Regions from separate parts of the Vreelandella sp. EE27 genome, predicted to be linked through region 1. Evidence: predicted binding sites of a transcription regulator. Region 1 holds the regulator's gene; the other holds the start of a gene.
The links. Region 1 encodes sigma-54, which starts transcription at its own class of promoters, with help from an activator protein. Its sites were predicted from a motif close to TGGCACNNNNNTTGCTNT; they were not measured.
Positions count from the first base shown of each region.

Region 1 (7,099 bases):
AAACGACCGCATCCGCCACGTTCGCCTGCTCGCGATCGACGTGGACGGAGTACTCACCGACGGCCGCCTCTACTTTCAGGCCGACGGTGTCGAGATCAAGGCTTTTCACACCCAGGACGGCCACGGCCTCAAGCTTTTGAAGCGCGCCGGCTTTCACGTCGCGCTGATCACCGGCCGGGATTCGCCCATGGTCAGCCAACGCGCCAAGTCGCTAGGGATCACCCACGTTCATCAAGGCATCGAGCACAAGCTCGATACCCTCAAAGCGCTCTGTAAGCGTTTGGATATCACCCTCGAGCAGGTGGCCTATTGCGGCGACGACCTGCCCGATCTTGGCTGCATCAAACGGGCCGGGGTCGGCATTACCGTACCCAACGCGCCGGACTACATGCATACCCACGCCGACTGGATCACCGACTCCCTTGGCGGCCACGGCGCGGTGCGCGAAATTTGCGATACGCTGCTGATGACCCAGGGCCACTGGGACGCGGTGATGGACACCTACCTCTAGAGGCAACGCGATGGCGGGTTTGACGATAACGCGGATCAGAAAACGCCTGTGGGTACCGGCGCTGGTCATTGCCCTGGGGGCCTGGCTCGTCTGGCTCGACCCGCGCGGGCCAGAGGTCGTCGAGGTCGACCCGGACGTACAGCGCGAGGAGCCCGGCCACGTGCTTGAAAACGCCGAGCTTACGCTGTTTGGCGAAACCGGCAGCGTCACCCAACGCCTTCAAACGCCGCACCTGGTCCATACGCCTCAGCAAGCGCTGACCGAGGCCGACGCGCCGCGGGCGACGCTATTCGATTCCGACCAGCGCCAGTGGCTCGCCAGCGCCGACCACGGCATACTGCAAAACGAGCGCCAGTCGTTGATCATGGAGGGCTCGGCCAGGCTACTCGCCCCGGACGAGGGCTGGCAGCTCGATACCGAGCGGCTACACTACGATGGCATCGACCGCCACGCCTACACCGAGGCACCGGCCCTTTTACAGCAGCCCCCTCAGCAGATGAGCGCCAACCGCATGGATGTCTGGCTCGACACGAGCCAGGTCCGGCTCACCGATAACGTACGCGGTACTCACCCGCCCGCCCGCTCAACGCCTTAGGAGTCGTTATGCACCCGTTTTTACGTACCGCGCTACTGGTACTGGCCCTGCCTTTGAGCGCCGCCGCCCAGACAAGCCAGGCCCCCGTCGAAGTCGAAGCCGACCGGCTCGATCTTGATCAGCGCGCGGGTACTGCCGTCTACTCCGGTAATGTGGATATCCGCCAGGGGGAAATGCAGATTACCGGCGACCGGGTCGAAATCTCGCGCAACGACGCCGGCGAGCTTTCCCAGGCTGTGGCCACCGGCGAGCGCGCCTACCTTCGCAACCAGCTCGAAAACGACGAAGGCCCGATGGAGGGATGGGCGCGGCGCATCGTCTACCACGTCAGCGAACGGCGCATCGAGCTTATCGACCAGGCCGAACTCCACCAGCGGGCCGACCGCTTTCAGGGCGGGCGTCTCGAGTACTTCATCGACCGCGAAGTGGTTCAGGCGCGCTCAGACGTTAGCGGTAGCGACAACCAGCGCATCCGCATGACGCTACAGCCCGCGCAATAGGAGAATGACCGTGTCGAGCACGCAATCTGGGGCGGTCAAAACGCTTCACGCCCGCCACCTCGCCAAAAGCTACAAGCGCCGCCGGGTGGTAAAAGACATCAACCTGGAGATCACCCAAGGCAGCGTGGTGGGCCTACTCGGGCCCAACGGGGCGGGCAAGACCACCTCGTTTTACATGATCGTAGGCCTGGTCAAGGCCGATGCCGGTACGGTGGGGATCGACGAGCGCGACCTGACTCGGGCACCGATGCACGAACGCGCCACCGCCGGCATCGGTTACCTCCCCCAAGAGGCATCGATTTTTCGCAAGCTGTCGGTGGCCGATAACATCTTGGCGATTCTGGAAACGCGCAAGGAGCTGGACCGCCGCGGCCGGGAAGCGCGCCTGGAGCAATTGCTCGACGATTTCCACATTACCCATATCCGCGACAACTTAGGCATGAGCCTTTCCGGCGGCGAGCGCCGCCGCGTGGAGATTGCCCGCTCGCTTGCCACCGACCCCGCGTTCATTTTGCTCGACGAACCCTTCGCCGGGGTCGATCCGATCTCGGTCGGCGAGATCAAGTCGATCATCCTGGCTCTCAAGGCACGCCACATCGGAGTGCTGATCACCGACCATAACGTGCGCGAGACGCTGGATATTTGCGATATCGCCTATATCGTGGGTGACGGCCACATCATCGCAAGCGGCGACTCAACCGCCATTTTGAATAACCAGAAGGTTCGTGAGGTCTACCTGGGCGCCGATTTCCGCCTCTAAACCATCGCCAATCCTAAAGTTCCGTGTAGTGGCATATTTATTGCACTTGCGCCGGACCCCAACTCGCACTAGGGTGGAGCTTTACGAGTAACGAGTGGTTCTTCAATGGTCATGAAAGCCTCTTTACAGCTGCGGGTCGGCACGCAGCTGACCATGACGCCTCAACTGCAGCAGGCCATTGCCCTGCTGCAGCTCTCCACCCTCGATCTTCGCCAGGAAATTCAGCAGGCGCTCGACGCCAACCCGCTGCTGGAGCAAGAGGACGAGTTTGGCGAAGAGAGCGTGACCGAGACCGCCGAAGCCGAATGGGAAGAGAGCATCCCCAGCGAACTCTCCATCGATAGCGAGTGGTCCGACACCTATCAGGACATGGCGGCCAGCGCCGGCAGCGAGGGGCCGGATTTCGAGCGCCAGGCGGCGGGCCAAAGCCTGCATGGCCATCTGCTCTGGCAGTTGGCCATGACCGACGCCAGTGAGCGCGAGTACGCCATTGCCGAAAGCCTGATCGACGCGCTGGACCCCAACGGCTACCTCACCCAGCCTCTCAACGATATTCGCGAAGGGCTCAAGGCCCAGGGGCTCGAAGGTTTGAGTCAGCGCGAGGTGGAAAACACGCTGATGCGTATGCAGCAGTTCGAACCCACCGGCGTTTTCGCCCGCGACCTGCGCGAATGCCTGATGCTCCAGCTCGCCACCCTGGCCGACGACACGCCGCTTCTGGTGCCCGCCAAACGCCTGGTGCGCCAGTTTCTCGAAGCCCTCGGAAAGGACGACCTGCGCCTTTTGAAGCGCCGCCTGGGGCTCGACGACGAGCAGCTCGATGACGTCATCGGGCTGATCAGAAGCCTCGACCCGCGCCCGGGCAGCGCATATGGCGTCACCAACGAAAGCTACATCACCCCGGATCTGGTGGTGCGCCACGATAACGAAGGCTGGCACCTCGAGCTCAACCCCGAAGCGCTTCCACGGCTGCGCGTCCAGCCGGACTACGCAAGCCTGATCAAGCGAGCGGACAAGAGCCAGGACAACCAGTTTTTAAAAGAGCACCTGCAAGAGGCGCGCTGGCTGATCAAGAGCCTGTCGAGTCGCAACGATACCCTGTTGCGCGTCGGTCGCGAGATCATCGCTCGCCAGCTGGGCTTTTTGGAGCGCGGCGAAGAGGCCATGAAACCCTTGATACTCGCCGATATCGCCGAGGCCGTGGAGATGCACGAATCGACGATTTCACGGGTGACGACGCAAAAATACATTCACACCCCCCGCGGCGTATTCGAGCTCAAGTACTTCTTCTCGAGCCAGGTGAGCGGTCATGACGGCAACGACAGCCACTCGAGTACCGCGATCCGTGCCCGGTTGAAAAAACTGATTCAAGAAGAGACGCCGGGCAAGCCGCTCTCGGACAGCCGCCTTGTGTCGCTATTGGAAGATGGCGGCATTAGCGTAGCGCGGCGCACGGTGGCAAAATACCGCGAAGCCATGGGGATTCCCTCCTCCAGCGAACGGCGGCGTTTGCGTTAAAAAGTGAAACTGGCCGCCGGGGCTTTGCAATGGTAGAAAAAGGGTTACAATCAAAGGACAGTCCTGGATTAGGAGTACGTCGATGCAAGTCAACATTACGGGCCATCACCTGGAACTGACCGACGCTCTGCGCGATTACGTTAACGAAAAACTCGAACGTATCGAGCGTCACTACGACAACATCACTACCGTTCATGTCACGCTTTCCATCGAGAAAGAGCGTCAGCAGGCCGCCTGCACCCTCCACGCGGCCGGCGCCGATTTGCACGCCGAAGCCCAGGACAACGACATGTACGCCGCCATTGACGCGCTGGCCGACAAGGTCGATCGCCAACTCGTAAAACACAAGGAAAAAGCACAAGCTCGCGCCCAGGGCGCTGGCGTGCGTTAAATCGATGACCCTGGAAACCATACTCCCCCCGGAGCGCGTGCTGTTCGACGTCCCCGGGGGCAGCAAAAAGCGCGTGCTGGAGTTCTTCAGCACCTTCATCGCCCAAAATACGCCCAGCCTGGATAGCCAGGAAGTGTTCAGCCGTTTGATCGGCCGCGAGCGACTAGGCAGTACCGGCATTGGGAATGGGGTCGCGATTCCCCACGCCCGCAGCCCTCACTGCAGCGCTCCTATCGCCGGCTTTTTAAAGCTTGCCGAACCGGTGGATTTCGACGCTATCGACGGCGACCCGGTGGACCTGGTGTTTGTACTGCTGGTGCCGGAAGAGGCCGACGACACCCACCTTGCGCTGTTGGGTCAGGTCGCCACCATCATGAATGACGTCGCCACCCGCGCACAGTTTCGCAAATGCGAGAGCCAGCGCGAGCTTTTGGAGATCGTCACCGCCAAAATTCGCGAGCAAACGGGCAGCTAGAACCAGGCCCTACCCACCCAGCCCTACAGACCGAAGAGAAACACTATGCAACTGGTGATTATCAGCGGCCGCTCCGGGTCGGGAAAGTCCATTGCGCTTCAGGCGCTGGAGGACCTGGGCTACTACGCCATCGACAACCTGCCGGCCATGCTGCTGGGTTCACTGGTCGATGAGCTAAGACAGCAAGGCGAGCGCACGCACCTGGCGGTGAGTATCGATGCGCGCAACCTGCCCACGGCCCTGGAGCGCTTTCCGGCCCTGCTTCAGGACATCAAATCCGGCAGTACCCGGGTGCAGGTGATTTATCTGACCACCGACGCCCGGATTTTGCTCGAGCGCTATTCGGCCACGCGCCGGCGCCACCCGCTGACCCGGGACAGCGGGATGACCCTCGAAGAAGCGATCGCCAAGGAGGAAGAGACGCTTTTTGGCATCCGCGAGCTGGCGGATCTGATGATCGACACCTCGCGGCTGACGGTGCACGATTTGCGCGGACGGATCACCGAGCAGCTTTGCCATCAGCGCCAGAGCCAGCTCACCCTGACGCTCGAGTCGTTTGGCTACAAGCGGGGAGTACCGCTGGACGCGGATATCGTATTCGATATCCGCTGTCTGCCCAACCCTTACTGGGACCCGACGCTTAGACACTTCACCGGGCGCGACCCCGAGATCGCCGCTTTTTTACAGGCCTACCCGGTCGTCGATGAGATGGGCATGGATATTCTCAACTGGCTGGAGAAGTGGCTTCCGGCCTACCAGAGCAGCCAGCGCAGCTACATGACCATCGCTATCGGCTGTACCGGCGGCCAGCACCGCTCGGTGTACATGGTCGAACAGCTGGCCAAAAAGATGCTCGATAAGCGCTCCAGCGTACAGCTTCGCCACCGCGAGCTGGGCATTCATTACAGCGTTGACGACACTACCCCATCGTAATGCCTGGGCGGCGCGAGCTTGCCGTGTCCTCCCTTATGAACCACGCACACTCAACCAAGACACCGCTAGGCAAAAAGGAACCAGGGTGCCCGAAAGAATTCTTACATTGACCAACCAGCGCGGCCTTCACGCCCGCGCCGCTACCAAGCTTGTTACCTGCGCGCAGCGGTTCGAGTCTCGGGTATATGTCTATAAGCAGACCCAGAAGGCCGACGCCGCCAACATCATGTCGCTTTTAATGCTGGCCGCCCCCTGCGGTACGGCGCTGACCGTCGAGGCCGTGGGCCAGGACGCCGAACAGACCCTGGAGGCAATTCAAGCACTATTCGATGCCCGCTTCTACGAAGAGATCTGACGGCGGACCTTGAGAGGCGGCCTAATCATCCACCTGTCGAGCAAAATAATGCAGCTAATCCAAACCGGCAAATACTCCCTGGTCCACTTTGACCCCGAGCACGACCAGTTCATCAAGACCTTCCAACCCAAAACCTTTGACCGGCTGCGCTACCTACTGCGCATCCGCCCCTATCCCGGGCTCAACTTCGCGCTGATTGCCTCGCGCCTGAACGCGCTGGGCATTGCCACGCCAACGATCACCGAGGCCCGCCCCTACCGGGTGGCCACCCAAAATATCCACGGCGTGGCGCTAAAGGAGCTGATCCTGGACTCGCCAGACCTGCAGGCACAGTACTTGGATGCCCTGGTGGCGTTCGATCAAAACGGCATTCATTGCCGCGGCCTACACACCGGCAACTTTTTGGTACGCAACGGACGCCTGGTCGCCATCGACCTCGATGCCTACAAGGCGCCGCGTTGGTGGCGCTACTCGCGCCGCGAGTACCTGAACTGCCTGAGCCGTTCGCTCACCGGTGATGAAGCCTTCTTGTTCCACCGTCTGCTCGAGCGGCTGGGGCTGGACGCGAACTACCGCCGGATACGCTGAGCGCTCTGTTTAGCGCCTGCTTTTTAGCGTTTAAAAAAGCCTGCCCACTAAAAAGCCCGCCGTTTTGAACGGCGGGCTTTTTTGGCAAGTGGCGCGTGTCGGGATCAGCTGCCGGCCACGGTCATGGCATCCACCAGCCAACTGCCCGTATGGATACTGCCCCGGGTGTCCAGGTCTTCGCCCAACCCACTCAACCCGCTAAACATGGTCTTGAGGTTGCCCGCGATGGTGAACTCCTCGACCGGGTACTGGATCTCGCCGTTTTCTACCCAGAACCCCGCCGCGCCGCGGGAGTAGTCGCCGGTAACGCTATTTACGCCCTGGCCCATCAACTCGGTGACCAGTACGCCCCGGCCCATGCGTTTAAGAAGCGCGTCCAGGCTTTCCAACGGCGCTTCGAGGCGAATATTACGCGCCCCGCCCGCGTTACCCGTGGTGCTCATGCCAAGGCGCCGCGCGCTGTAGGAGGAGAG
Region 1 is NZ_OZ309109.1:2,210,498-2,217,596, forward strand. Features, by position in the region: gene ACWHVV_RS10630 (KdsC family phosphatase) at 1-511, shown strand, start outside; gene lptC (LPS export ABC transporter periplasmic protein LptC) at 522-1,106, shown strand; gene lptA (lipopolysaccharide transport periplasmic protein LptA) at 1,115-1,606, shown strand; gene lptB (LPS export ABC transporter ATP-binding protein) at 1,617-2,366, shown strand; gene ACWHVV_RS10650 (RNA polymerase factor sigma-54) at 2,472-3,884, shown strand; gene hpf (ribosome hibernation-promoting factor, HPF/YfiA family) at 3,967-4,275, shown strand; gene ACWHVV_RS10660 (PTS sugar transporter subunit IIA) at 4,280-4,750, shown strand; gene rapZ (RNase adapter RapZ) at 4,796-5,683, shown strand; gene ACWHVV_RS10670 (HPr family phosphocarrier protein) at 5,769-6,038, shown strand; gene ACWHVV_RS10675 (hypothetical protein) at 6,087-6,626, shown strand; gene pmbA (metalloprotease PmbA) at 6,731-7,099, opposite strand, start outside.

Region 2 (7,099 bases), 260 kb from region 1:
ATCCAAGCGAACTCGCCTTAAAGCCGGCGAGCGCTTACCTCGGCACTGCGTAAGCGGTTGGCCAGCTTATCGAGAATGCCGTTAACGTATTTGTGGCCATCGGTGGCGCCAAAGGACTTGGCCAGCTCGACGCCTTCATTGATCGCCACGCGATAAGGCACTTCCGGGCGCTTGGCAAGCTCATAGGCGCCCAGGCGCAGAATGGCCAGCTCCACCGCATCCAGATCCTCCAGGCGGCGATCCAGTAGTGTGGAAATTTCGCGATCGAGCTCGGTTTTGTGACGCACGGTTTCGTGAAACAGGGTGTGAAACAGCGCCTTGTCGGCGATCTGCATCACCATGACCCAGTTTTCGTGGTCTTCCAGGTCGTCGTCGGCGAGCTGGCTACGAAACTCGGCCTCCACGGTGGAGGCCGACTTGCCGGTCATTTCCCACTGGTAAAGCGCCTGCACGGTCAGTTCTCGGGCGGCACGGCGCGCCTGCTGGGCAGCGCTTGGCTGACGCTCGCTCATGAACGCTCTCCGAGGGGTAGCGCGCGCAGCAGCGACACCATTTCCATGGCGGCCATGGCCGCTTCGGTGCCTTTATTACCCGCCTTGGTGCCGGCGCGCTCGATTGCCTGCTCGATGGACTCCACGGTCAGCACGCCATTGGCGATGGGGGTATCGAACTCGAGCTGAAGATGGTTGATGGCCGTGTTGCAGCCGCCCGCCACGTACTCAAAGTGCGGCGTACCGCCACGAATCACCGCGCCCAGCGCAATCACCGCCTCGGGCTTGATGGTTTTGAGTACCCGCTTGACCGCCAGAGGAAGCTCCCAGGCGCCGGGCACGTGCACGATATGAATATTGTCAGCGTCGACGCCGTGGCGCGTCAGGCTGTCTACGGCGCCTTCGACCAGGCTATCGACCACATGGTGGTTGAAACGCCCGACCACGATCACGTAGCGGCCGTCGACATCGACAAAACTGCCTTCAACTTGCGAAAGGGATTGCATCTATTTAATCCTACTTAATCATCTATCAAGACGTGGGTTCAGTGCCGCTTTCGGGGCCTACGAGCTCGACGACTTCCAGATCGAACCCGGAAAGCGCTGAAAATTTCCACGGCGAACTGAGAAGGCGCATCTTGCCTACGCCCAGATGGCGCAGAATCTGCGAGCCTGTACCAATGGTCATGTAATTACCGGAGCCGTCGGAGTCGCTGGTGCGCGGTGGCTGTACGCGGCCCAAAAACAGCTCCAACTGATCCTTGAGATCCTGCGCCGGATACCCTTCGTCGATCAATACCAGCACGCCCGCCTCGGCCGTGGCGATCTCATCGAGTGCCCGGTGCGCGTGCCAGCGATAGGACGACGCCTGCGTCAGCCCCAGCACGTCGCGCAGCGTATCGGCCAGGTGAACGCGCACCGTGGTGATCTCTTCCGGGACGGGGCGACCCTTGACCAGCGCCAAGTGGTGGCTGCCCTGCAGGCGGTCGCGAAACACGTGCAGCGTCAGCTCGCCGTGAGTGGTCGATACCGGCGTGGTTTCGATTAGATCGACGGTTTGCTCGTTGACCATGCGGTAGTGAATCAGATCGGCGATGGTGCCCATCTTGATACCGTGGGTGTTGGCGAACGCCTCGAGCTCGGGGCGGCGCGCCATGCTGCCATCGTCGTTCATGATCTCACAGATCACGCCGCTCGGGTCACACCCGGCAAGCGCCGCCAGATCGCAGGCCGCCTCGGTGTGCCCGGCGCGGCGCAGCACCCCGCCCGGCTCCGCCATCAACGGGAAGATATGCCCGGGCTGCACGATATCCGCCGCTTTCGCGTTGGGGGCCGCCGCGGCCTGTACGGTGCGGGCGCGATCCGCCGCCGAGATACCGGTCGTCACGCCTTCGCGGGCCTCGATCGAGAGCGTGAACTTGGTACCGAAACCGGAACCGTTTTTACCCACCATCAAGGGCAGGTCCAGCCGCTCGCAGCGCTCGCGCGTCATGGGCATACAGATCAGCCCGCAGGCGTGGCGCGCCATGAAGTTGATATGCTCGGGCTGAACCTTTTCAGCCGCCATAATGATATCGCCTTCGTTTTCGCGATCCTCATCATCCATGAGGATCACCATTTTGCCCTGCCGGATATCTTCGACCAGATCGGCAATCGGGGATAGTCCCTCTGAACAGGCGTGCACCATGGAATCTCCCAAACAGTAGCCGCACTATGTGCGATTTTGCGCGCAAGGGTACCTTGGCTGACCCGCGCGCGCCAGGTTTAAGCGCGTTCGCCACCAGCGCCAACCTTTGGTCAGCGCCTCTCAACGCGCGCTCGATTTAGTCGGCGTTACCGCAGGTCTCGAGATCGCGGGGTTTGGCAATAATGCGCCAATCCTCCCCTACCGCCCGGATATCCTGAATATCCAGGCGCTTTTGATGGGCCATTTCGGTAAGCCCGGGCAGCGCGAAAAGCGGCCGCGCTTCGCCCCCCAAAAGCGTGGGCGCGACAAAAAGCTGCAGCTCGTCGACCAGGCGCGCGTCGAGCAGTGCCCCGGCCAGGGTCGCGCCGGTTTCTACCAGCACTTCGTTGACATCGTACTCGCAGGCCAAATAGCTCAGCATATCGGAAAGCGACACCCTGCCCGCCGCGAAAGCGGGCATCACGTGAATGTGCGCGCCCGCCTCTTCCAGTTTACGGCGCTTCTCTTCGCTGTGCTGCTCGGTGGTGATCACCAGGGTCTGGCCGGGCTCTTGTAGACAGGCCGCGGCCAGCGGCAGGCGCAGCGTCGAGTCCATGATCACGCGAAGCGGCTGGCGGGCGGCGGCTAGCTCGCCGTTGTCGAGGCCGAGCTGTTCGGCGCGCAGGGTCAGGCGCGCATCATCCAAAATGATCGACTCGACGCCGCTCAAAATGGCGCTCGAACGCGCGCGTAGCCGCTGTACCTGGCGGCGCGCCTCGGGCCCGGTAATCCACTGCGACTCCCCCGAGCCCATGGCGGTGCGCCCATCCAGACTCATGGCCATTTTCAAGCGCACGAACGGCAACCCGCGCTGCATACGCGAGATAAACCCCGGATTGAGCGCCTGGGCCTCGGACGCCAAAAGCCCGGTCTCGACCTTGATACCCGCCTTTTCCAAGCGCTCGACCCCTTGGCCGCTGACCTGCGGGTTGGGGTCGACCATGGCGATCACCACCCGGGCTACCTGGGCGCTGACCAGGGCATCGGCGCAGGGGCCCGTGCGGCCTACGTGAGAGCAAGGCTCCAGCGTGACGTAGGCGGTCGCCCCGCGGGCGCTGTCGCCGGCAGCATCCAGGGCATGCACTTCCGCGTGGGCCTCGCCCGCTCGCTCGTGAAAGCCTTCGCCTACCACGCGCCCTTCGTCCTCGGCGCCTACGTCATCGTAGCGAACGATCACGCAGCCCACTCGCGGGTTGGGGTCAGTGGTGTAAAGGCCCTTTTTGGCAAGCGTGAGAGCTCTTGCCATATAGACGTGGTCGCGGGGGGAAAAGGCCGTGCTCATCAGGATTCTCCGCCAGGCTTTGCCGTTTCATTATCAGCGCCTGCCGGCGTAGCACTGGAGGCCTCTTTAGGGCTTTGCGCCAGCCGGTCGATCTCGGCGCGAAACTCGTCCAGATCCTGAAATTTGCGATAAACCGAAGCAAAGCGGATGTACGCGACCTGGTCGAGCCCGCTCAGCGCTTTCATGACCGCCTCGCCAATATCCCAGGCGTTCACTTCCCGCTCGCCTTGAGCACGCAATTGCTGGCGAATGCGCTCGACCGCCGCTTCGATGGCCTCGGCGCTGACCGGGCGCTTTTCCAGCGCGCGCAGCATGCCGGCGCGCAGCTTGGCCTCGTTGAAACTTTCACGGGAGCCGTCGGATTTTACCACCCGGGGCATGATGAGCTCCGCGGTTTCGTAGGTGGTAAAGCGCTCCTGGCAGCTGGCGCACTGGCGCCGCCGCCGCACCTGGTCGCCGTCTGCCACCAGGCGCGAGTCGGTGACTCGAGTATCATTAGCACCACAAAAAGGGCAATGCATGGCCGTCAACCTATGGTTAGAGCAGTAATAACGTTGTGCCGCCTGAGCGCGTTTTTAAAACGCCACGCTATCGAACAAGAGCCGTTTAAAAGCAGGCCTTTAAAAACAGATTTTTTAAAGGCTTACTGAATAGCCCCACAAGGGTTCGTTCGATATGCAGGGGTCGCCGCCTTTTATATCGATGCGGCCATAACCTAGCATTGTAACGATTTGGCACACAAGCTGCAGCGTTTGTTACAGCTATCACAAGAGGACGCGCCATGACGCCTTTCGAGCAAACGCTTCACCGCTATTTGACCCACCTTTATGGCCACCGCGCGGACGAGGTCGTCCGGCGAATCAACCAGCACCTGGCGTACTACGCCGACGCCCGGGCAAGGGGCGAAAGCCAGGACGGCACGCCGGTTGCCCGGGTGAATGACGCCCCTCCCGGCGCACCACTTTGGAGCGAAAGGGATCAGTGGGTGATCAGCTATGGCGACTCGATCACCGCCGAGGACCAGCCTCCCCTTACCGTGCTCAGCGATTTTTTACGCAACCGCCTGGGCGACTGCATTAGCGGCGTGCACGTACTGCCCTTCTTTCCCTGGAGCAGCGATGACGGCTTCTCGGTCATTCACTACCGGGAGGTCAATCCCGAGCTCGGCGATTGGTCGCATATTCGCGAGATTGCCCACCACTTCGACCTCATGGGCGATTTGGTACTCAACCACGTCTCCCGGGAGTCGCTCTGGTTCGTCGACTACCTGACCGGGAGCCTGCCCGGGCGCGATTTCTTTATCGAGGCCGACCCGCAGACGGATGTCTCCCAGGTGACCCGGCCACGCAGTAGTCCGCTTTTGGTGCCCGTGGCCACCCGGCGCGGCACGCGCCACCTGTGGGCGACCTTTTCCGACGACCAGATCGATCTGAACTTCGAAAACCCGGATGTCCTGCTCGAATTCGTGGGCATTCTGCTTTTCTATCTACTGCAGGGTATTCGCATCATCCGCCTCGACGCCGTGGCGTTTTTATGGAAACGCCTGGGCACGAACTGCATCCACCTGCCCGAAACCCATACCGTGGTGCGCCTTTTGCGCGCGATCGTCGACGAGGTGGCCCCGGGGACGCTGTTGATCACCGAAACCAACGTGCCCCACGCGGAGAACATCAGCTACTTCGGCCTCGAGCGGCTACTGCCGGATGCAACAGAGCCCGTGAAAACCGCGGATGAGGCGCACATGGTGTATCAGTTCGCCCTGCCGCCACTTTTATTGCACACCCTTACCCGGGGTGAAACCTCGACGCTACAGGCCTGGCTTGCAAGCCTGCCCACGCTTCCGGACAACTGCACCTACTTGAACTTTACCGCGAGCCACGACGGCATCGGCGTGCGCCCGCTGGAGGGCCTGTTACCCGATCACGAGCGCGACGCTTTGCTTGAATTGATGCACCGCTTCGGCGGTTTTGTCAGCATGCGCAGTAACCCGGACGGCAGCGACACGGCCTACGAGATCAACATCACCTGGTTCGAGGCAATGCGCGGCACCCGCCGCGGACCGGACCCCTGGCAGATCGCCCGATTTTTGTGTAGCCAGGCGATCATGCTCACGCTTCAAGGGATTCCCGCGCTCTACATCCACACCCTGACCGGCTCGCTCAACGACGTCGAGGGCGTAGAACGGAGCGGACGGCTACGCTCGATCAACCGTCACCACTGGGCGCTCGATGAGCTGGAGCTGTTGCTGGAAAGCCCGACAACGCCGACCCATGATATATTCTTTGCGCTACGCGAATTTTTGAAGCAGCGCAGCTCAGAGCCATGCTTTCATCCGGGCGCCGCCCAGCGCGTTATCGCGACAAGCGACAACGTACTGGCCATCGAGCGCGGCCCGCTTCGAGATGGTAGAACCTTGCTGGCGCTTTTCAACGTGACCGACAAGCCCGCCCCGCTCGAAGAGGCCGGTGAGACGCTGACAGACACCCTCGACCGGCACACCTGGCGAACACTCGATAGCGAGCAGGCCTGGGTACCGGAAAAAGCCCTGCCACCCTACGCCGTTCGCTGGCTGGTGCGCGAAGGGGGTTGAACCGCTCGACCTGCGCTGCACGACGACCCACTCCCTTGAGGCCACTACCCCCATGCCGGTCACGTTTAAAAAATCACTGCTCACCGCGCTTGCAAGCGCAGGCCTGGGGGCGACACCTGGCGTTGCCTCAGAACTGCCCGCTCCCATCGAGGCGCTGCGCGATCAGGGCGTCATGATTCACGAACGCTTCGAAGCCCCTGGCGGGCTTACCGGCTTTGGCGCCAGCACGCCAGGTCAGGAAATGATCATCTACCTGACGCCGGATGGCGAGCACGCCATTATCGGCACGATGATGGATCGCCAGGGCGAAAATGTCACCGAAGATCAGCTTGAGGCTTCTGTGCGCGTACCGTTGGAAGCGCAGACCTGGCAAAGCCTTGTGCAGAGCCACTGGATTCAGGATGGCGACCGCGAAGCGCCCAGGACGGTCTACATGTTTACCGATGCCAACTGTCGCTACTGCAAGCAGCTTTGGCGCCAAACCCGCCCCTGGGTCGAGGCCGGCGAGGTCCAGCTTCGCCACATCATGGTCGGTATATTGGCGCCCAACAGCCCGGCGCTGGCCGCCACGCTGCTCGCCGCCGACGACCCGTCGGCGGCCTTGAAAGCGCATAGCGAAGGCGAGCCTATCGAGGCCAGCGCCCAGGCGATCGCGATCGAGGAGCAGGTCTACACCAATAACCAGCTCTTCGAGGCGCTTGGCCTGAACGCCACCCCGACCAGCGCTTTCCAGCGCGAAACCGAGGACGGCCATATCCGCCTTGATCGTATCGAGGGGTTGCCAAGCGAGGAGCGCTTGATCGACATGATGGGCAGTGAGGCGCCTTGAGGCGCGCTCACTATAACTCGGAATACGACGCACCCCGCCCCCCATCATCCGCTTGCTCTGCAAGCGGTTTTTTTTATTAATGCTCCGCCGGTTTCCGCCGATATAGAGCATCGTATCTGAAGGTGCTTGTTTTAAATAAAACCAAACCGGGAACACCATGACACGATTAACGTTGAACCAAA
Region 2 is NZ_OZ309109.1:2,468,102-2,475,200, forward strand. Features, by position in the region: gene nusB (transcription antitermination factor NusB) at 18-512, opposite strand; gene ribH (6,7-dimethyl-8-ribityllumazine synthase) at 509-997, opposite strand; gene ribBA (bifunctional 3,4-dihydroxy-2-butanone-4-phosphate synthase/GTP cyclohydrolase II) at 1,023-2,177, opposite strand; gene ribD (bifunctional diaminohydroxyphosphoribosylaminopyrimidine deaminase/5-amino-6-(5-phosphoribosylamino)uracil reductase RibD) at 2,314-3,498, opposite strand; gene nrdR (transcriptional regulator NrdR) at 3,498-4,019, opposite strand; gene ACWHVV_RS11740 (sugar phosphorylase) at 4,280-6,088, shown strand; gene dsbG (thiol:disulfide interchange protein DsbG) at 6,141-6,917, shown strand; gene ACWHVV_RS11750 (methyl-accepting chemotaxis protein) at 7,075-7,099, shown strand, end outside.
Region 2: the regulator sigma-54 is predicted to act here: its motif matches at 4,231-4,248, upstream of ACWHVV_RS11740 (sugar phosphorylase).